DNA from 3 places in the Agromyces sp. NPDC052230 genome. Region 2 is predicted to be linked to each of the others. Evidence: predicted binding sites of a transcription regulator. Region 2 holds the regulator's gene; each other region holds the start of a gene.
What was found. The regulator HrcA, encoded in region 2, represses chaperone genes, less so after heat shock. The targets are predictions, from matches to a motif close to TTNGCACTCGNNNNNNNCGAGTGCNAA.
Positions count from the first base shown of each region.

Region 1: a site for HrcA is predicted at 2,528-2,554, ahead of groL (chaperonin GroEL). Genes of this name have one in related genera too.
Region 3: a site for HrcA is predicted at 2,829-2,855, ahead of groES (co-chaperone GroES). Genes of this name have one in related genera too.

Region 1 covers NZ_JBFAVC010000003.1:40,786-47,889, forward strand. Annotated here, with positions in the region: gene AB0K73_RS07885 (hypothetical protein) at 1-712, opposite strand, end outside; gene groL (chaperonin GroEL) at 860-2,482, opposite strand; gene AB0K73_RS07895 (DUF3048 domain-containing protein) at 2,630-3,670, opposite strand; gene AB0K73_RS07900 (cold-shock protein) at 3,802-4,002, opposite strand; gene AB0K73_RS07905 (LytR C-terminal domain-containing protein) at 4,213-4,758, opposite strand; gene AB0K73_RS07910 (DUF3263 domain-containing protein) at 4,786-5,082, opposite strand; gene msrB (peptide-methionine (R)-S-oxide reductase MsrB) at 5,271-5,672, shown strand; gene AB0K73_RS07920 (nitroreductase family protein) at 5,676-6,230, shown strand; partial or broken gene AB0K73_RS07925 (IS481 family transposase) at 6,345-7,104, shown strand, end outside.
Region 2 covers NZ_JBFAVC010000006.1:130,889-137,992, reverse strand. Annotated here, with positions in the region: gene lepA (translation elongation factor 4) at 1-626, shown strand, start outside; gene AB0K73_RS14250 (DUF1990 family protein) at 716-1,348, shown strand; gene hemW (radical SAM family heme chaperone HemW) at 1,348-2,574, shown strand; gene AB0K73_RS14240 (DUF4870 domain-containing protein) at 2,581-2,964, opposite strand; gene AB0K73_RS14235 (DUF4870 domain-containing protein) at 3,081-3,473, opposite strand; gene hrcA (heat-inducible transcriptional repressor HrcA) at 3,664-4,686, shown strand; gene dnaJ (molecular chaperone DnaJ) at 4,740-5,837, shown strand; gene AB0K73_RS14220 (16S rRNA (uracil(1498)-N(3))-methyltransferase) at 5,850-6,584, shown strand; gene AB0K73_RS14215 (HIT domain-containing protein) at 6,609-6,968, shown strand; gene AB0K73_RS14210 (PhoH family protein) at 7,057-7,104, shown strand, end outside.
Region 3 covers NZ_JBFAVC010000003.1:182,805-189,908, forward strand. Annotated here, with positions in the region: gene AB0K73_RS08540 (ABC transporter substrate-binding protein) at 1-1,153, opposite strand, end outside; gene rarD (EamA family transporter RarD) at 1,396-2,331, opposite strand; gene groES (co-chaperone GroES) at 2,441-2,737, opposite strand; gene AB0K73_RS08555 (class I SAM-dependent methyltransferase) at 2,885-4,108, shown strand; gene AB0K73_RS08560 (DUF4190 domain-containing protein) at 4,075-4,542, opposite strand; gene AB0K73_RS08565 (hypothetical protein) at 4,628-5,386, opposite strand; gene AB0K73_RS08570 (DUF4190 domain-containing protein) at 5,427-5,792, opposite strand; gene tsaD (tRNA (adenosine(37)-N6)-threonylcarbamoyltransferase complex transferase subunit TsaD) at 5,939-6,991, opposite strand; gene rimI (ribosomal protein S18-alanine N-acetyltransferase) at 6,988-7,104, opposite strand, start outside.

The sequences.
Region 1 (7,104 bases), on a different contig from region 2:
CGACCGGAACGTTGCCACTCGGCGTCGCGGGCGACCACCGTTCGCGTGCCGTCGCCGCCTCGAGCGTGGAAACCATCGAGTCGAAGACCGACCGGAACGCCTCCACCAGGTCCTCTGCCGTCGTGTCGGGCTCGACCACGATGCGATCGACGACGAGTTCGACCCAGGTCTGGCCGATCAGCCCGAAGAGCTCGCAGTAGCCGGTGTTCACCCCTTCCATCGGACCAAGGCATCTCGGACCCTGGACGTGCTCGCCGTACGTGGGATCGCGCGTGTCGTAGGTGTCGACATAGGTGATCGCCTGCTCGAGCCCTTCCGGAAGGATGCTGAGCCTGACCAGCTGGCCATCGGGTTCTTCGTTGGGAAAGGGGTTGTGCGGCAGCCCGTTCGTCCACGTGCACGTGAGTGCACCGAGTTGCACGACGGCAGCGGAATCGGGATCGAGGAGATCCGCCAACGCCTCGGGCGCCAGGGGATTCACGATCACGCCGACGAACTCCTGCATCGCCGCGGGGTCCACGATGTCATCACAGTCGGCGTCGATGCGCGGCTCCGGGCCGTCTGCGATGACGGGCTCGACACTCGACGTGGGCGTGGCCACCGGAGGCTCCGTCTCGGTCGGCGTCGCGGCGACGCAACCCGCGAATGCCACCGCCGCCACCATCGCAAGGGAGCCGAGGAGGACTGAACGGAGGCGTCGGCGAGGTGACATGCCCACCAACATATCTGGCCCGAAGATGCCGAACCGTCCGGGCCGCATCACAGGTCCGTCACGACGCGGACACGAAGATGGGCGCCTCCCGAAGGAGACGCCCATCTTCGTGATGCGGAGCGGTGAGCCCCCTCCGATCGGATCGGACTAGAAGTCCATGCCGCCCGTCGGGTCGCCGCCGGCCGGAGCCGAGACCTTCTCGGGCTTGTCGGCGACGACGGCCTCGGTCGTGAGGAAGAGGCCGGCGATCGACGCGGCATTCTGCAGCGCCGAGCGCGTCACCTTCGCCGGGTCGATGATGCCCTGGGCGATGAGGTCGCCGTACTCGCCGGTCGCGGCGTTGAGGCCGTGCCCGTCGGGCAGCTCGGAGACCTTGTTCGCGACGACGCCCGGCTCGAGGCCCGCGTTGAGGGCGATCTGCTTGAGCGGCGCCTCGATGGCGACCTTCACGATGTTGGCACCGGTCGCCTCGTCGCCCGTGAGCTCGAGGTTCGCGAACGCCTTCTTGCCGGCCTGGATGAGGGCGACGCCACCACCGGCGACGATGCCCTCCTCGACGGCGGCCTTCGCGTTGCGAACGGCGTCTTCGATGCGGTGCTTGCGCTCCTTGAGCTCGACCTCGGTCGCGGCGCCAGCCTTGATGACGGCGACGCCGCCCGCGAGCTTCGCGAGGCGCTCCTGGAGCTTCTCGCGGTCGTAGTCCGAGTCGGTGTTGTCGATCTCGGCACGGATCTGCGCGACGCGACCGGCGATGGCTTCGGCGTCACCCGCACCCTCGACGATCGTGGTCTCGTCCTTGGTGATGACGACCTTGCGAGCCTGGCCGAGCAGGTCGAGGGTGACGTTCTCGAGCTTGAGACCGACCTCCTCGGAGATGACCTGGCCGCCGGTGAGGATCGCGATGTCCTGCAGCTGCGCCTTGCGACGGTCGCCGAAGCCGGGGGCCTTGACCGCGACCGACTTGAAGATGCCGCGGATCTTGTTGACGATGAGCGTCGCGAGCGCCTCACCGTCGACGTCCTCGGCGATGATGAGGAGCTGCTTGCCCGTCTGGATCACCTTGTCGACGATGGGGAGCAGGTCCTTGATGTTCGAGACCTTGCCGTTCACGATCAGGATGTACGGGTCCTCGAAGACCGCCTCCTGGCGCTCGGGGTCCGTCACGAAGTACGCCGACAGGTAGCCCTTGTCGAAGCGCATGCCCTCGGTGAGCTCGAGCTCGGTGCCGAAGGTGTTCGACTCCTCGACGGTGACGACGCCCTCCTTGCCGACCTTGTCGATCGCCTCGGCGATGATCGCGCCGATCTCGGGGTCGGCAGCGGAGATCGACGCGGTCGCGGCGATCTCGTCCTTGGTCTCGATCTCCTTCGCGGCTTTCAGCAGCTCGCCGGTGACGGCTGCGACGGCCTTCTCGATGCCGCGCTTCAGCAGGATGGGGTCGGCGCCTGCGGCGACGTTGCGGAGGCCCTCGCGCACGAGCGCCTGGGCGAGCACGACCGAGGTGGTGGTGCCGTCACCGGCGACGTCGTCGGTCTTCTTCGCGACCTCCTTGACGAGCTCGGCGCCGATCTTCTCGTACGGGTCGTCGAGCTCGATCTCCTTGGCGATCGACACGCCGTCGTTCGTGATGGTGGGGGCGCCCCACTTCTTCTCGAGCACGACGTTGCGACCGCGCGGGCCGAGGGTCACCTTCACGGCGTCAGCGAGCTGGTTGAGGCCACGCTCGAGACCGCGGCGGGCCTCCTCGTTGAAAGCAATGATCTTTGCCATGTGTGTTTCTCGTCCTTTCCCGGACGTCTTCAAAGATTCGTTGGTTTAGCACTCAAAACGAGTGAGTGCTAAGACGATTCTGGCACTCTACCGGCACGAGTGCAAGCGAGCACGGATGCCCCCGGGACCGCCGCCGCGCGCCCGCGGTCATGGCGCGAACGAGACCGACCCCTCGGCCGGCACGAGCTCGACCCACGTGTTGCCCGGCGCGAGCGGCAGCGCGCGCCCGTCGTCGGCCTTCAGCACGATGGGCGCTGCATCGGCATCCTTCACCCACGTGCCGTGCGCGGTCCTCCCGGCGACCGAGACCCACGCCTCGCCCGTTCCGGACAACACCGTGAGCGGCACCTCGCCGAAGCGCCCGTCGATGGCCACGCTCAGCGTCACGATGTTCGTCGCGCGCACCCGTTCGCCGGATGCCTCGACGTCGGCTTCTCCGTCCTGCGAGCGGAGCCAGGCCGAGCCGGACGCATCCCACTCCCACGACCTCGCCTCCCGCTCCGAGAACGCGAGGTCCAGACGCGAGGTCGGGCTCGCGCCGAACTCCGCCGGCGCGAGCGGATCGTTGTCGCCGTAGGTGAACTGCGCGGGCGGTGGCGACAGGGCGGCGTTCCGCCGGACCGCCTCGGGGGCGTCGAGGATCACATCGTGCGGCGAGGGCCGGTCCACAGCGCGCTCGAAGAGGCCCGTGTCGTCCTCATCGAACACGAGGTTCACGAGCGGGGTCGCCTTCATGAGGTCGACGAAGCCCGGCTGGCCGCCGGAGTACGCGATGATCCCACTGAACGGCGAGGCGATCGCCGGGTCCATCGGCCTGATGGAACGCACCGGACCGACGGCGTCGGGCACGTCCGAGTGCCACACCACCAGATACCGCGTGAGGCCGCCCTCCACGAGCTCCTCGAACACGATGTCGCTGCGGTTGAGGCCGAGCTGCGGGCGCGCCGCCTCGTGGTTGTCGATCTTCGCCGCGAGCGACGGATGCCGCAGCGCCGCCGCATCGGCCGGCGTGCCTCGCAGCGGCGCGAGGGTCACCGGATCGGGCGGTCCGTGACCGCCGGCGGACGCGGTCGGGGGCACCAACAGATCCAGCGGCACGTTCGCACAACCGGTCAGCAGCAACACGGATGCCACGACCGCGCCGACCGGCATCCGCCACCGATGGGCCGCACGGGCCCTGCTCCCCATGGCGTCATGGTACGACGGCGTCCGAGCGCGTGCGATCGACGCGCCGACGAGACATCCGCCCGTTCGGCAGGACCGGCGGCGGGACGGTGAACGCGCCCCCGGCGCACCGGCGACGCGCTCGAGTGCAGAACTCAGGCGGGGCGGACGGCCTCGGCCTGCGGACCCTTCGAACCGGTGCCCACTTCGAAGACGACCTGCTGGCCCTCCTCGAGTACCTTGTACCCCGCCATGTCGATGGCGGAGTAGTGGACGAAGACGTCCTGGCCTCCATCGACGGTGATGAACCCGTAACCCTTTTCAGCGTTGAACCACTTGACGGTTCCGTTCGCCATGCGTTGCTCCCATGTTGCCGTTGTGCAGATCAGCACGTGCCTGTCGCCTGTACCGGGCCCCTTCGGATCGTGCTGACGGAACACCGCGGGCGGCGCCGGGCGTTCCACACGGGATCGAGCGACCAACCCCCAGATAACAACGCCGAGTTACTGCGACACAAGAGCCAGGACGCACGAAATGGTCGCAGAATGGCAACGATTCGGCGACAATCAGCCCCCGATCGCCGTGGCGTAGTCGGAACCGACCACGAGCACGAGCGGGGTCCCGACCTGGGCGAACTGCTCGGAGAGCCGCACGTCGGCCTCGGCGACGGCCTGCGCCACGCCGCGGGCTGCGCCTTCGAGATCGGGTGTGGCGTAGTAGACGACCGTCTCGGTGATGTCGCTGGTGCTCGCGTTCGCCGTCGTCCCTACGGGGATCCCGGCCGCCGTGAGCGTCTCGCCCGCTCGCGCGGCGAGACCGGACGTCGTCGTGCCGTTCAGCACCGTCACCGGGACGTCGGGCGCGATGGTCGGCGGGGCTGCGACCGGCGTGGGCGATGGCGTGGCGGCCGCACCCGGGTCGCCGAAGTTCAGGCGGTCGTTCAGGATGACCACCGAGCCGATGCCCACCGCGACGAGCACGACGGTCGCGAGCGCCGCCCAGCCGAACGCGACCCATCGCGCGCCGCGTCGCACCGGGGCGCGGTGCGCGCCGACCCGTTCGATGCCGTGAGGGATGGAGTCGAATCGGTCGCGGGGGAACTTCTGCGCCATGGGTCCAGTCGGGGGTCGGGGCCGCGCTCAGTCGAGCGGTCGGCCGATCGAGAGGGAGCGACGCGCGCGCGTCGCCGCACGCGCCTCGCGCATCCTCTGCAAGCGCTTGACCAGCATGGGGTCGAAGCGGAGGGCTGCAGGGGAATCGATGAGTTCGCCGAGGATCCGATAGTACCGGGCGGCTGAGATGCCGAACTCCTCGCGGATGGCCTCGGCCTTCTGGCCCGGTTGCTGCCAGGCCCTCGCCTCGAACGTCAGCACGCGCACCGCGCGTTCGTCGAGCGCTCCGTCATCACCGCGGGCGGGGACCGGTCCGGCACTCATGCATCCTCCCGTCCTGCGGAGGGTCTCCGCCTGCAGCACATCCTAGGGACTCGCAGCCATGAGGAAGCCGAGCGTCTCGGCGTGTGCGTCGTCACGGAACAGTGGCAGGGCGTCACACGTTGCATGGAGGGGGTGAAGACCTGCGACCATGGTGAGAGACCACGGCGAACGGATCGGAAGGAGCGCTCATGGCGTATCGCGTGAACAAGACCGATGAGGAGTGGCGCGCCGAGCTCGACGCCGAGCAGTACGCGGTGCTCCGCGAGGCGGCGACCGAGCGCCCGTGGTCGGGCGAGCTCCTCGACGAGGAACGCGCCGGCGTCTACACCTGCGCCGCCTGCGGCGCCGAGCTCTTCAAGAGCGGCACGAAGTTCGATTCGGGCTGCGGCTGGCCGAGCTTCTACGAGTCGGTGCGTCCCGAGGCCGTCGAGCTCATCGAGGACGCCTCGCTCGGCATGGTCCGCACCGAGGTGCGCTGCGCCGCGTGCGGTTCGCACCTCGGCCACGTCTTCCCCGACGGCTTCGGCACCCCCACGGGCGACCGCTACTGCATGAACTCGCTCGCCCTCGGGTTCAACGCGGAGTCCTGACGCGTGGGCTCCGCACTTGAGGCGGCGCTCGCGAGGCGGTCGTCGCCGAAGGTGACGGATGCCGCACCCGACGACCAGGCGCTCCGGACACTCCTCGAGGGCGCCGCGCGCGTCGCCGACCACGCCTCGCTCGGACCGTGGCGCCTCATCGCCCTGCGCGGCGGCGCCCGTGAGCGTCTCGGACAGGCCCTCGCCCGGGCTGCGGGCGCCGAGGGCGACGCCGCGGCGAAGCTTGCCGGAAAGCCGCTCCGCGCGCCGCTCCTGATCGCGGTGGTCGCCGTCGTCACGCCGGAGCATCCGAAGGTCCCCGAATGGGAGCAGGAGGCCTCAGCCGCCGGCGTCGCCCACGTGCTCAGCCTGCTGCTCGACGAGGCCGGCTGGGGCGTGATGTGGCGCTCGGGCCCGCACACGCGGCATCCGCTCGTCGCCGAGATGCACGGGCTGGCGGCGAACGAGCGCCTGCTGGGCTGGCTCTACGTCGGCGGCGCACCTGCCGGTGGCCGCGGTGAGCGCCGCGCCGAGCACGTCGCCGCCTCGCGGCTGACGACCCTCGACTAGTTGCGATGTCCAGGGACGTTGTTTGGGACACGGGCCTGATCTGCTGAAGGGCGAAGGCCTCCGGTTGTGAAGTGGAGCTGTTCAAGGAACCGCTTCGACAACCTGGAGGCCTTCGTGTCCCACGCTAACGCGCTGTTGACCCCGCGCGCTCGTCTTCGGCTGGCACGCCTGATCGTCGACGACCACTGGACGCCGTCGGTAGCGGCGAAGATGTTCATGGTCTCGACCGTCACTGCCCGCAGGTGGGCGGCCCGGTACCGGGCCGAGGGCCCGGCTGGAATGGCCGATCGCTCGAGCCGACCGCATTCGATGCCGACGAAGACGCCGCAGCTGATCGTCAAGAAGATCGTCAAAGCGAGGTGGCGGCGCCGACTCGGTCCGGCGCAGATCGCCGGCGAACTCGGCCTGGCGACCTCGACCGTGCACGCTGTCCTGGTCCGCTGCCGCATCAACCGGCTCAGCCGCATCGACCGAGTCACCGGCGAACCGCTGCGCCGATACGAGCACGACCACCCCGGCTCGCTCATCCACGTCGATGTCACGAAGTTCGGCAACATCCCCGACGGTGGCGGCTGGCGCTTCCTCGGCCTCGTCCAGGGAGAGAAGAACCGCCAAGCCACCGCTCGCCGCACCGGGCAGCCGGAACGAACGCTACGAGCACGAGTGGGCACCGCCTACGTGCACACCGTCCTCGACGATTACTCCCGCGTCGCCTACACCGAGATCTGCGCTGACGAGAAAGCACCGACCGCGATCGGTGTCCTACGCCGAGCCGTCGCGTCGTTCGCCGAACGCGGGGTGATCGTCGAACGGGTCCTATCGGACAACGGCTCGGCCTACAAGTCGCACGCCTGGCGCGATGCGTGCACCGACC
Region 2 (7,104 bases):
TCGAGGTGCGCGAGCCCACCGTCCGAGCCGCGATTCTCGCGCCGAAGGACTACGTCGGCACCATCATGGAGCTCTGCCAGTCGCGTCGTGGCACGCTGCTCGGCATGGAGTACCTCGGCGAGGACCGGGTCGAGATCCGCTATGCCATGCCGCTCGGCGAGATCGTCTTCGACTTCTTCGACCAGCTGAAGTCGAAGACCGCCGGCTACGCGTCGCTCGACTACGAGCCCGCGGGCGACCAGGCCGCCGACCTCGTGAAGGTCGACATCCTGCTGCAGGGCGAGCAGGTCGACGCGTTCAGTGCCATCGTGCACCGCGACAAGGCGTACGCGTACGGCGTGCTGATGACGGGGCGCCTGCGCGAACTCATCCCGCGCCAGCAGTTCGAGGTGCCCATCCAGGCCGCGATCGGCGCCCGCATCATCGCGCGCGAGTCGATCCGGGCCATGCGCAAGGACGTGCTCGCCAAGTGCTACGGCGGTGACATCACCCGCAAGCGCAAGCTCCTCGAGAAGCAGAAGGAGGGCAAGAAGCGCATGAAGATGGTGGGCCGCGTCGAGGTTCCGCAAGAGGCGTTCATCGCGGCGCTGTCGGGCGACACCGAGAAGAAGGATGCCAAGAAGTAGCGCGGTCGTCCACGTGAGCTGCGTACTCTACTCGACGACCTCCCCGCTACCCCGAGGAACCGGTCAGGCGACATCCGTAGAATGAACGGATGACCCGACGCAGCACGTTCACCGACCAGTCGGTCACGTACGGCGCCATCGGCGCGACCCTCGATCCCGACCTGCTGCGGTACCCGCCCGCCGGATTCCGGCCCGCGGAGGACTCCGTTCGCCTCGGCTCGGGTGAGGAGCGCTTCGCGCGTTCCGTCGAAGCGCTCATGACCTGGGGCATCCAGAAGGGCTCCGGCTTCGAGGTGACGGAGATCTCGCCCGGCACGGGCGCACAGTATCCGGGCATCGTCTACGACGTCGACGGCACCCCGCTCGCCGAGCAGCCCGGCCTCCGCCGCGAGGACCGGTTCGGGCCCGACGGCACGCCCTACATCGCGGCGGGTATGACGGCGACGCTCGTGCGCAAGGGCCGGATCCTCACGCATCGCACGCCGGTGCTCGTCGTCTACGTGATCGACGAGCCGAAGCGCGTCGGGTTCGCGTACGGCACGACCGCCGAGGGCCCCGAGAGCGGCGAGGAGGCCTTCATCCTCGAGCACCGCGACGACGACGGGGTGTGGCTCACCATCCGGTCGATGTTCGACACGCGCGCCCTCGCGCCGGCGCAGCGCCGCAAGCGCCGCGAGCTCACCCGCACCGAGCTCCGCGCGCTGCATCCCGCCTACACCTGATGGCATCGGCCCTTCCGCTCGGCGAACCCGCGCCGCTCGACGGGCTTCTGCCGCACTCGGCCGCGCTCGGCTCGCGCGAACGGGCGTTCGGCGTGTACGTGCACGTCCCGTTCTGCCGGGTGCGCTGCGGGTACTGCGACTTCAACACCTACACGGCGAGCGAACTGCGCGGCGCACGGCAGGTCGACTACGCCGACCATGCGATCGGGGAGCTCCGGATGTCGCGGCGCGTGCTCGCGGCATCCGGCATCGCCGAACGCCCCGCTGAGACGGTCTTCTTCGGTGGCGGGACGCCGACCCTGCTGCCCGCCGACGACCTCGTCCGCATGCTCGCCGCCGTGCGTGCCGAGTTCGGCCTCGCGGGCGGCGCCGAGGTGACGACCGAGGCGAATCCCGACTCGGTCGACCCCGTGTACCTCGAGCGGCTCGCCGAGGGCGGGTTCACGCGCGTGTCGTTCGGCATGCAGTCGGCCGTACCGCACGTGCTGGCCGCGCTCGACCGCACGCACGACCCCGCGCGGGTTCCGCTCGTCGTCGGGTGGGCGAAAGATGCCGGCCTCGACGTGAGCCTCGACCTCATCTACGGCACGCCGGGGGAGTCGCTCGACGACTGGCGCCGGAGCCTCGAGGCGGCGATCGCCGAGCGGCCCGATCACCTCAGCGCATACGCGCTCATCGTCGAGGACGGCACGAAGCTCGCGCGCCAGATCCGTCGGGGTGAGCTCGCGCAGCCGAGCGACGACCTCGAGGCCGACATGTACGAGTTGGCCGACGAACTGCTCGGCGTAGCGGGGTACGAGTGGTACGAGGTGAGCAACTGGGCCACCGCGTCCGAGCACCGTTCGCGTCACAATCTCGGCTACTGGCGCGGTGATGACTGGTGGGGCGTCGGCCCGGGCGCCCACAGCCACGTCGGCGGGGTGCGCTGGTGGAACGCGAAGCATCCGTCGGCCTACGCCGAGCGGGTGACCGCCGGACACTCGCCGGCCGTCGGGCGCGAGGTGCTCGACCCGCCTGCCCGTGAGACCGAGCGGGTGCTGCTCGCCACGCGCATCCGCGACGGCCTCGACATCGCCTCACTCGCCGCCGGCAGCCGGCGCGCCGTGGCCGGCCTCATCGCCGACGAACTCGTGGACGCGAAAACCGCCCTCGCCGGTGGGCTGACGCTCACCAGGCGAGGGCGGCTGCTCGCGGACGCCGTGGTCAGGCGCCTGCTCGAGGACTGAACGCTCTCAGCTCACGAACTTGATCGAGAGCGGGTAGGTGTAGGGCTGTCCCTGGTTGGCCTTCATCGCGGCGATGATGCTGAAGATGATCACGACCACCCACACCGCGATGAGGATGAAGATGCCGATGATGACGAAGGTCAGGATCGACCCGATCACGTAGGCGATCGTCATCGTGATCTGGAAGTTCAGCGCGGTGGCGGTGTGCGCCCGTACGAACGGGCCCTTGTCCTTCAGGACGAGGTAGCCGATCAGCGCCGGAATGAAGCCGAAGAAGATGCCACCGATGTGGATCAGCGTCGACCACAGCTTCTCGTCGTTCGGGCTGAGCCCCGGGCCCTGATCGTACGGGTTCTGGGGCGGCGGGGGAGGCGTGGGGGTGTCGGACATCAGATCTCCTCGTTCGGGCTCGTCCTCGTGGCGAGACTCATTCGGTTTCATGCTGGCACAGCAACGCCCGCCGCGGGAGTAGGACGCCCCCGCGGCGGGCGAAACTCACGTACGGATCACTTGATGAGGCGGATGGCGAACGGGTAGCGGTAGTGCCGCCCGTCCTTCGCCTGGAGGAAGGCGATGATCGAGAAGACCACGCCGAGGATCCAGACGACCCACGAGAGGAATGCGCCGATGACGACGACGATGAGGATCGCCGAGATCACGTAACCGAAGAGCAGCGTGATCTGGAAGTTCAGGGCTTCCTTCGCCTCGGTGTTCGTGAACGTGCCGCGGTCCTTGAAGACGAGCCAGATGATCAGCGCCGGGATGAATCCGAGGATGCCGCCGAGGTGGGCGAACGAGCCCCACTGGATGTCCTGCTCGGGCGACAGCGGCGCGGCGGCGGCGGGCGGCGGCGGGGTCGCGGCGTTCGGATCGGAGGCCGGGTAGTTGGGGTCGGTCATGCCATGCCTTTCAGGGGGGTTCACGGTTGAGCCGCGTGGGCGCGACGGGGGATGATCGCTGCCGGGACCCGCGGAGTACCCATACGGTATCGCCGCGTGGCGAGCGGTGGCAACGGGCTCTTTCCCGGGATGTCGCGGTAGTATTGGCAGTCGGATACAGGGAGTGCTAAAGCGAGTGGAAGCGAGGGCCATGGTCTCCGAACGCAGCCTCGCCGTCCTCCGGGCGATCGTGCAGGACTACGTCGCGTCGCGGGAGCCGGTTGGCTCCAAGACGATCGTCGAGCGGCACTCCTTCGGCGTGTCCGCCGCCACCATCCGCAACGACATGGCCCTCCTCGAGGAGGAGGAGCTCATCGCGGCACCGCACACCTCCTCCGGTCGCATCCCAACCGACAAGGGCTACCGGGTCTTCGTCGACCAGCTCACCGAGATCCGGCCGCTGACCGCGGCGCAACGTCAGGCCATCGAGACCTTCCTCGGCGAGTCGAGTGATCTCGACGAACTGCTCGCGCGCACCGTGCGACTCGTGTCGCAGCTCACCAAGCAGCTCGCCGTCGTGCAATACCCGAGCTTCGCGAGCGCCCGGGTGCGTCACGTCGAGCTCGTCTCGGTCGCGCCGACGCGGTTGCTGTGCATCCTCATCGCCGACTCGGGGCAGGTCGAGCAGCGCATCGCCGAGGTCGAGCACCCCGTCGACGACGAGGCCCTCGCCGCATTGCGCGCACGGCTCAACGAGGTGGCGGGCGGTCGCACGATGGCGGATGCCGCGACAGCACTGTCGGGCGAGATCGACAGCGTCGACCGCCGGCACGCCGAGGTGCTGCACACGCTCGCCGCGACATTGGCCGACCAGGCTCGGATGCAACGGCCCGACCGTCTCATGGTGGCGGGCGCGGCGAACCTCGTAGCCACCGAACAGGACTTCCCCGGCTCCATCCTCGGCGTCATCGAGGCGATCGAGGAGCAGGTCGTGCTGCTGCGCCTTTTCGGCGAGATGGCGTCCGACGAGCACTCCGTGGTCGTTCGCATCGGGCGCGAGAACGCCTCGTTCGGCCTCGGCGAGACCTCGGTCGTGTCGAGCGCCTTCGAGATCCCGGGGCGTGACATCTCCCGTCTCGGCATCGTGGGCCCCACCCGCATGGACTACTCCAACAGCATGGCGGCCGTCCGCGCCGTCGCCCGCTATCTCTCCCGCACGCTCGGCGAGAGCTGATCCGCCGCCGTCGCTCCGACCGGCATCCGGCAATCGAAAGGACAAGCCCCTCCGTGGCCGACCATTACGAGGTCCTCGGCGTCGCGCGCGACGCAACCCCCGACGAGATCAAGAAGGCCTACCGACGCCTCGCCCGCGAGCTGCACCCCGACGTGAACCCGGGTGCCGAGGCATCCGAACGCTTCAAGCAGGTCACGCACGCGTACGACGTGCTGAGCGACCCGAGGCAGCGCGAGCAGTACGACCTCGGCGGCCAGGGCGGATTCGGTGCACAGGGCTTCGGCGGCTTCGGCGACATCTTCGAGACGTTCTTCGGCGCCGGGCAGACCAGTCGAGGCCCGAGATCGCGTCGAGAGCGCGGGCAGGACGCGCTCATCCGCGTCGAGGTGGGCCTCGACGAGGTCATCTTCGGCACGCATCGCGACATCGACGTCGACACCGCCGTCACGTGCGAGACGTGTCATGGTTCGTGCTGTCAACCGGGCACGTCGCCCGTGACGTGCGACATCTGCGGCGGCACCGGATCGATCCAGCGCTCGGTGCGTTCGCTCCTCGGCAACGTCATGACATCGAGCCCCTGCGGCACGTGCCGCGGCTACGGCACGGTCATCGCGACGCCGTGCGTCACCTGTCAGGGCCAGGGCCGCGTGCGCGCGCGCCGCACCGTGCCCGTCGACATCCCCGCGGGCGTCGACACGGGAGTCCGGCTGCAGATGCCCGGCTCGGGTGAGGCGGGCCCCGCCGGCGGCCCGAACGGCGACCTCTACCTCGAGATCAAGGTGCGGAACCACGAGGTGTTCAGCCGCAACGGCGACGACCTGCTCTGCACCCTCGAGGTCGCCATGACCGACGCGATCCTCGGCACGAACACGACCGTGCACGCGCTCGACGGCGACGTCGACGTGGAGCTGCGGGCCGGTCTGCAGAGCGGCGAGATCCTCACCGTCAAGGACCGCGGGGTCACGAGGCTCCGCGGTGCCGGGCGCGGCGACCTGAAGATCGGCGTGCAGGTGGTGACCCCCACCAAGCTCTCGTCGAAGGAGCGCGACCTCATCCAGCAGTTCGCCTCATCGAAGAAGCCGGCGGCGCCGGAGCTCAGTCACTTCCAGCAGGGGCTCTTCGCGAGACTGCGCGACCGGTTCCTCGGCTGAGCGGATGTCGCGGTGAGCCACCTCTACGTCGACGAGTCGCTCGAGCTCGCGGGCCTCGTTCCCGGTGACACGGTGAAGCTGCGGGGGGACGAGGCTCGGCACGCGGTGACCGTGTCGCGCGTGCGGGCCGGGGAGCGCATCGCCATCGGCGACGGCCGGGGCACGGTGGTGCACGGCGTCGTGACGTCGACGGGTTCGCGCGAGCTCGTGCTCGAGGCCGACGAGATCCTCGTGGAGGAGGCGCCGGCGACTCGCATCACGCTCGTGCAGGCCCTCGCGAAGGGCGATCGTGACGAGCTCGCGGTGCAGGCCGCCACCGAGCTCGGCGTGGACGCGGTCGTCCCGTGGGCGGCGTCGCGGTCGGTGTCGCGGTGGGAGGGTCCGAAGGCCGAGAAGGGGCGGCAACGCTGGGCGGCGATCGTGCGCGAGGCCGCGAAGCAGTCGATCCGCTCTCGCGTGCCCGACGTGCGGCCGGTCGCGACGACCGCCCAGCTGGCCGGCCTGCTCGGGGATACCCGGATGCTCCTCCTCGAACCCACGGCGAGCAGCGCGCTCACCGACCTCCGACTCGACGGCCGCGACCTGGCGCTCGTCGTCGGCCCCGAGGGCGGGATCGCGCCCGCCGAGCTCGAACGCCTCGTGGCGGCCGGCGCCGAACCCGTGCGGCTCGGAGCATCCGTGCTGCGCACCTCCACGGCGGGACCCGCCGCGATCACCGTGCTCAACGTCGCGCTCGGGCGGTGGTGAGGCATCCGTCGCTACGATGGGAGGATGACCGCCTCCGGTGCCGAGCCGACCCTCTTCGAACGCATCGCCGCGCGCGAGATCCCCGCGCGGGTCGTCGCCGAGACCGACCGGGTGATCGCGTTCCACGACATCGCGCCCAAGGCGCCCGTGCACGTCGTCGTCACGCCCAAGCGCGGTGACTACCGCGACGTGGTCGAGCTTGCGGCCGGCGACCCCGGGCTCCTCGCCGAGCTCGTCGACGTCGCGCACCGGATCGCCGACGACCTGGTCGACGGGGACTTCCGGCTCGTCTTCAACACGGGCCCGGGCGGCGGCCAGACCATCTTCCATGTGCACGCCCACCTGCTCGCGGGCGGGCTCGAGGAGGCATCGCTTGCCGGCTGATCCGCACGATTCCGAGATCGAGGCCGAGGCCGCAGGGGCGCGGCACGTTCGCGACGACGAGGAGCGGCTCCACATCGACGGCATCGCCATGGTTCGGCTCCTCGGCCCGCAGGACCGCCTGCTCTCGTCCATCGAG
Region 3 (7,104 bases), on a different contig from region 2:
CCTCGAGGGCAGCGGTGATGTCGGTGACGCTCTCGCCTTCACCGGAACCGCCCGACACCTGACGGAGGTACTCCGCGATGTCGGCACCTTCGGTGCTGTTGGCCGCGTACGCCGCCAGTGCGATCAGCACGGTCGCGTCGTACGACTCGGGGCCGTAGCTGAAGTCGGCCAGATTCGGGTCGACCGCCAGCATGCGCTCGCGGAAGTCGTCTTCCAGCTTGGGACCGGGCAGCGTGCCCTTCGCTCCGGCGATCAGGCCGGGCGCGAAGTCCGCGCTGTAGTCGGACAGGTTGCCGTCGACGAAGTACAGCTGCTCGCCCGGGTAGCCGGAGCCGACGAGCGCCGGAACGACGACCTTGGCCTCATCGAACGTGATGACCGCGACTGCGTCGGGGTTCGACGCGTTGATGGCGGAGAGCTGAGCGTCGAAGTTCGAGTCACCCGTGTTGAAGAGCTCCTCGGCGACGACTTCGCCGCCTGCCGCCTCGAAGGCCTCCTTGGTCGCGGCCGCGAGGCCGGTGCCGTAGGGGTCGTTCAGGACGAGCATGCCGAGCGTGGATGCGCCGTCTTCGGCGATCAGGTTGCCGAGCACTTCGCCCTGCAGGAGGTCGGACGGAGCCGTACGGAAGTACAGGCCGTTGTCGTCGTAGTCCGTGAAGTCGGGCGACGTGTTGGCCGGCGAGAAGTGCACGACGCCAGCGGCGGTGATCTGGTCGATCACGGTGAACGACACACCAGACGAGGCGGCGCCCACGATGGCCGAGACGTCCTGCGAGAGGAGGTCGGTCACGGAGACGGTCGCGATGTCGGTCGTGGTGTCACCGGAGTCGCGGTAGACGACCTCGACGTTGATGCCGAGATCGGCTTCGTTGATCTCCTGCGCCGCGAGTTCGACACCGGCTTCCTCGGGCGGGCCGAGGAAGGCGAGCGTTCCACTCTGCGGCAGGATCGTGCCGATCTTGAGGGTCAGGTCTCGTTCGCCGGCCTCGATCGGCAGGGCGTCGCCGGTCTCGGCCGGCTCCTCCGATTCGGCCGGGGCCGTGCCACCCGTGCTGCACGCGGTGAGGAGGAGGGCACTGACGCCCGCGAGGGCGACACCCGTCCATGCTGCGCGAGCCGAGCGCGAGGCCTTGGCCTTCGCGAATACGCTCATGTTGCTCCTTGGGACTGAAGGATTGGTACACAAAGCAGCGTCTGCTGACGCCGTGGTTTTGACAGTATTGCGCCCCCATGGCGGAAACAAGTCGCCGCGGTCACAACCGTGTAACGCCCCCGGAATCGTTACCTCTCCGACACCTTGGCGGCCGAAGACGCACGGAATCGGCGTCGAGGCGGCGCCTTTCGGTAGATTCCGGCGTCGCTGATTTCCGCCCTCCGGCCCACTCCGAAGTGGCGTCAGATCGGCTCGAGAGCGGCCCGCCGAGTCGCCCGGACGCCGCGCAGGAGGTCGAAGGTGAGCACGACGAGGGCGAGCCAGACGAGCGCGAAACCGATCCACCGTTCGAGCGGCATCGGTTCCGCCAGCACGACGACGCCGACGAGGAACTGGATGAACGGCGCGAAGTACTGGATGAATCCCATGTAGACGAGCGGGAGCCGCCGCGAGGCCGCCGCGAACAGCAGCAGCGGAACGGCGGTGACGGCGCCCGCGAGAAGCAGGAGGACCGTGTGCCAGACGCTCACCGTGCCGATGGTGAGGCCCGTGGTCATCGCGACGAACACGAGTTGGACCACCGCCAGCGGTGCGAGCCACATGGTCTCGATGGTGAGGCCCGACACGGCGTCGACCTTCGGCCCGATGCGTTTCTTGATGAGCCCGTAGAAGCCGAACGAGAACGCCAGCACGAGGGCGATCCACGGCAGCTGCCCGTAACCCAGCCCGAGCACCACGACCGCGACGATCGAGATGCCCACCGCGACCCACTGCGTCGCAGTGAGGCGCTCCCGCAGCACGAGCACGCCGAGGAATACCGTGACGATCGGGTTGATGAAGTACCCGAGCGCGGCTTCGACGACCTGTCCGGTGAGCGTCGCGAAGACGTAGGTCTGCCAGTTCACGAAGATCAGCAGGCCGGCAAGGCCCATCGTCAGCACGACGCGTCGGTCGCGCATGAGCACGGCGAACGGCCGCCACGCCCTGGTCACCATGATGAGCAGCGCACAGAATACGAGGGACAGCAGGACGCGCCACGCGACGATCTCGAAGGGACCCGACGGCGCGAGGGCGATGAAGTAGACGGGCAGGAATCCCCACAGCCCGTACGCGGCGACCGCGAATGCGAGCCCCGACCTGCTCGCAGGGCCGCGTGGGGCTGCGGGTGCGGGCGTCATGGCCTCAGGGCGATTCGTCACCGGTCCACGATACGCCTGCGTTCGGCTCCGGATGCGACGAGGCCCGGATGCCGCATGGGCATCCGGGCCTCGGACGATCGGGTTTCGACTACCGAACGACGACCGCGAGCACGTCGCGGGCCGACAGGACGAGGTAGTCCTCGCCGCCGTACTTCACCTCGGTGCCGCCGTACTTCGAGTAGATGACCTTGTCGCCGACGGCGACGTCGAGCGGAACGCGGTTGCCGTTGTCGTCGATGCGACCGGGGCCCACCGCCATGACCTCGCCCTCCTGGGGCTTCTCCTTGGCGGTGTCGGGGATCACGAGACCCGAAGCGGTGGTCTGCTCTGCCTCGACCTGCTTGATGACGATGCGATCCTCGAGCGGCTTGATGGAAACCGACACGGTTGACCCCTTCTCTAGTTGGAAAGTCTGTCTTGACGAAGACTGATTAGCAGCCTCACTGCGAGAGTGCTAAAGCGAGTCTAGGGGCGATTTGGCACTCGTGCAACGTGAGTGCCAGCCGTCGGCGGGCAGTGCTAGCGTGGCCGGGTGAACCGCGCCGAGCTCGTCGAACTCCTCTCCCCCGAGGGCCTGCGATTGCTCGACAGCCTGCCCGAATGGGACACGAAGGCGGACATCGTGCGCACGGTCGCCGCGCTCCGTCATGAGGGGCATCCGCCCGGCCTGGTGGCGACCGTGCTCAGCCAATCGAAGCTCCGTGCGAAGGCGCGCGCGAAGTTCGGCGAGTTCGCCTCGCGCATGCTCTTCACGGAAGCGGGCCTCGAGCAGGCCACGCGGCTCAAGGTCGCGGCACTGCACGCCGGTCGCTTCTCACGGGCCGGCGTCGGCCACGTCGCCGATCTCGGCTGCGGCATCGGCGGCGACGCGCTCGCGCTCGCGGCGGTCGACCTCGAGGTCACGGCGGCCGACGCCGACGAGGTGACGGCGGCGATCGCCGCCTACAACCTGACGCCGTTCCCGAGGGTGCGGGTGCTGCACGCCCGCGCCGAGGACGTGGCGCTCGGGGGGATCGGCGGCGCGTGGCTCGACCCCGCACGCCGCACGACCTCGGGCGGCACCACGACGCGGCTGACGGATGCCGCAGCGTATTCGCCGAGCCTCGACTTCGCGTTCGGGCTGGCCGATCGCATGCCCGTCGGGGTGAAGCTCGGGCCGGGCACCGACCGCGGGATCATCCCTCCCGACGCCGAGGCGCAGTGGGTCTCGGTCGACGGCGACGTGGTCGAGCTCGGGGTCTGGATGGGCAGCGTGGCGCGGCCGGGCATCCGGCGGGCGGCCCTGGTGATCCGCGACGAGCGCGCTGCCGAGCTCACGGCCGGCGGCGACAGTGAGGACGCCCCCGTCGGTCCGATCGGCGACTACGTGTACGAGCCCGACGGCTCGGTGATCCGGGCTCGTCTCATCGGCGACCTTGCCCGCGCGAACGGCGCGTGGATGATCAGCGCGGGCATCGCCTACCTGACGGCGGACACGCCGTTCGAGTCGCCCTTCGCGCGCGGCTTCCGGGTGCTCGAGCACCTGCCCGCCGACGAACGCCAGCTGCGTCAGGCGCTTGCGGCTCGTCACATCGGCACGCTCGAGATCAAGAAGCGCGGCGTCGACGTCGATCCCGCCGCCCTGCGCACGCGCCTGAAGCTCCGCGGCGACGAGCAGGCGACGATCGTGCTCACGCGCGAGGCGGGCCGGCACGTGGCGCTCCTCGTGGAGCGGCTCCGACCTCAGCTCGGCAGCGCGCCGAAGACGATCGCGTAGTAGCCGATCCACACGGCTGCGAACACGAGCCCCGCGATACCGGTGCCGATGCCGACGAACGCGAGCATTCGGCCCTCCGCCTCACGTCGCAGGCCGAGCACGCCGAACACGATGGCGGCGATCGAGAGCGGGAGCATCCAGCCCACGAACAGGGAGGCGAGCGCACCGATGGTGCCGAGTACGGCGGCGACCCAGCTGTAGATGCGTCGCTGCTGGGTGTCCTCCTCCACGGCGGCGGATGCCTCGTCGCCGAACGCGGGTCGATGCACCACGAGCAGCTGGCCCGTGGGCAGCGAACGCAACTCGCCGGTGTCGAACGGCACGTCGAACTCGCGCACCGCGGGGTCTGCGCGGAGCGTCGCCTCCGACGGAGGCTGCGGGGTGGGAATGGCCGGCTCCGCCGAAGGTTCGAGACCACCGGCGCCCGATGGCATCGCCTCGGATGGACGGGGTGTACGTGAAGGGACCTCGCCCTCGGGCGAGGCCCCTTCACGTTCGGACATCATTCGACCTCGAGGATCAGTAGGTGTAGTACGACGTGCTCGCGAACGCGACGATCCAGAGGATGATCGAGAGCAGGCCGATGGCGACGCCGATGAATCCGAGGATCATGCCCGTGAGCCACATGCCCTTGGCGGCGGGCTCCTTCTTCTTCCCGAGGAAGCCGAGCACCACGGCCGCACCCGGGATGATCAGCTGCATGATCCCGCCCACGATGGGGATGAACACCACGAAGAACCCGACGAGGCCCACGATGCCCGCGATGAGCGAGATCAGGCTGAGCACGGGCGTCGGCTTCGCCGCCGTCGTGGTGCCGTAGGCCGGGGCCACGTACCCGGGCTGCCCGTACCCGGGCTGCCCGTACCCGGGCTGACCATACCCGGGCTGCCCGTAGCCGGGCTCACCGTATCCCGGCTGCCGCGAGTCGGGCTGCGATGCCGCCGCCGAAGCCCCGTAGGCACCGGCGGGCGGCGGAGGCGGAGGCGTGGATGCACCGTAGGACGGACCTGACGGCGGCGCGGGCGGGGCCGGCGGCTCGGGCGCGGAGGGCACCTCGGGCGCCCCAGGGCCGCCCGGGGTCTCAGGGGTCGACGGCATTCCGGGGTAGGAGGGCTCCGACGGCGTCGGGAAGCCCGGCTCGGGCTCCGACGGGAAGGTCGGCTCCTCGGGCGTCGGAACGGTCGGCTCCTCGGGGGCCGGAACCGTCGGCTCCTCGGGGCTCGGGACCGTGGGCTCGTCGGGCCGCTTCGGCTCGTTCGGGGTGGTCGGGTCACTCATGGTGTTCGCCTTTCGCGAAGTCGAGGAATCGGGCGAGCGATCAGTAGTTGGTGATGACGCCGGACTGCCAGAGGGAGGCGAACACGGCGAAGAACAGGATCGTCAGGATGATGGCGATGACGATGCCCACGTAGCCGATGATGAGGCCGGCCACCGCCATGCCACGTCCCTGCTCACCGGTCTTCTTGATCTGGCCGAGCGCGATGTGCCCGCAGATGATGCCGACCAGGAATCCGATGCCCGAGAAGAGGCCGATGAGCGACGCCACGAGCGAGACGATCGCCAGCGTGTTCGTCTTGGCGCCAGAGGGCGTGGTCTGGCCGTACGCGGGTGAGCTGCCGTAGGCGGGAGCCGGCTGTGCGGGCGGCACGTAGCCGGGCTGGTCGGGAAGGTTCGGATCGGTCACGTTCGTGGTTCCCCTCGATGCTGTGGATTTCGTCGCCGCCCCATGCGGCGACGGCGCGATGCGCGCGTTCACGCGCGGCATCCGCTCACTACGTTGCACACACTATCGCGGTGGCTGCATCTCCGACAGCCTCACGCGCGGGGGCGTCACGCCTGGATATCGGTGACGGGAAGGGTGGAGTCGGCACCGAAATCCATCGACGACGGCGGATGCCCCGCCATGATGAGCTGCGCGCCGAGCTCGGCGATCATGGCACCGTTGTCGGTACAGAGCGACAGCGGGGGGATCCGCAGCGCGATGCCCGCCGCGGCGGCGCGCTCCGTGGCCACCTCGCGAAGCCTGGCGTTCGCGACGACACCTCCGCCGAGCAGGAGCCGGGGCACCCCCAGGTCGACGCAGGCGGCGACCGCCTTCGCCACGAGCACGTCGACGACCGCCTCGCGGAAGCTCGCCGCGACATCCGCGAGCGGGATGGGCTCCCTCGCCGCCACCCGTTGCTCCACCCAACGTGCGACCGCCGTCTTCAGCCCGGAGAAGCTGAAGTCGTAGCGGTGCGCCGCGAGGTCCTTCGGCTGGGTGAGCCCACGCGGGAAGCGGATCGCGTTCGGGTCGCCACCGATCGCGGCCCGATCGATCTCGGGGCCGCCGGGGTAGGGCAGGCCGAGCAGACGTGCGACCTTGTCGAACGCCTCGCCCGCCGCGTCGTCGACGGTCTCGCCGAGCAGCTCCACGTCGGACACCAGGTCGCGCACCAGGAGGAGCGAGGTGTGCCCGCCCGAGACGAGCAGCGCGACGGTCGGCGTCTCCAGCGGTGCCTCGTGGTCGAGCAGGTCGGCTCCGACGTGGCCGACGAGGTGGTTCACGGCGTACAGGGGGCGATCGAGCGCGACCGCGAGCGCCTTCGCGGCACCGACGCCGACCATCAGCGCGCCCGCGAGGCCGGGCCCGTTGGTGACCGCGACCGCGTCGACGTCGGCGAGCTCGATGTCGGCCTCGGCGAGCGCGGCGGCGATGGCGGGCCCGAGCGCCTCGAGGTGGGCGCGCGCGGCGACCTCGGGCACGACCCCGCCGTAGCGTGCGTGCTCCTCCATCGAGGACGCGATCACGTTGGCGAGCAGGTCGGTGCCGCGCACGATGCCGACACCCGTCTCGTCGCAGGACGTCTCGATGCCGAGTACGAGGGGCGCGTCGCGGTTCATGCGGTCGTTCCGGTTCCGGATGCCGCGGGGCGGGTGACCGCCGGCGGCACGGCGAGCCGCATCGAGATCGCGTCGACGCCGTCGGGCTGGTAGTAGCCGCGGCGCACGCCGAT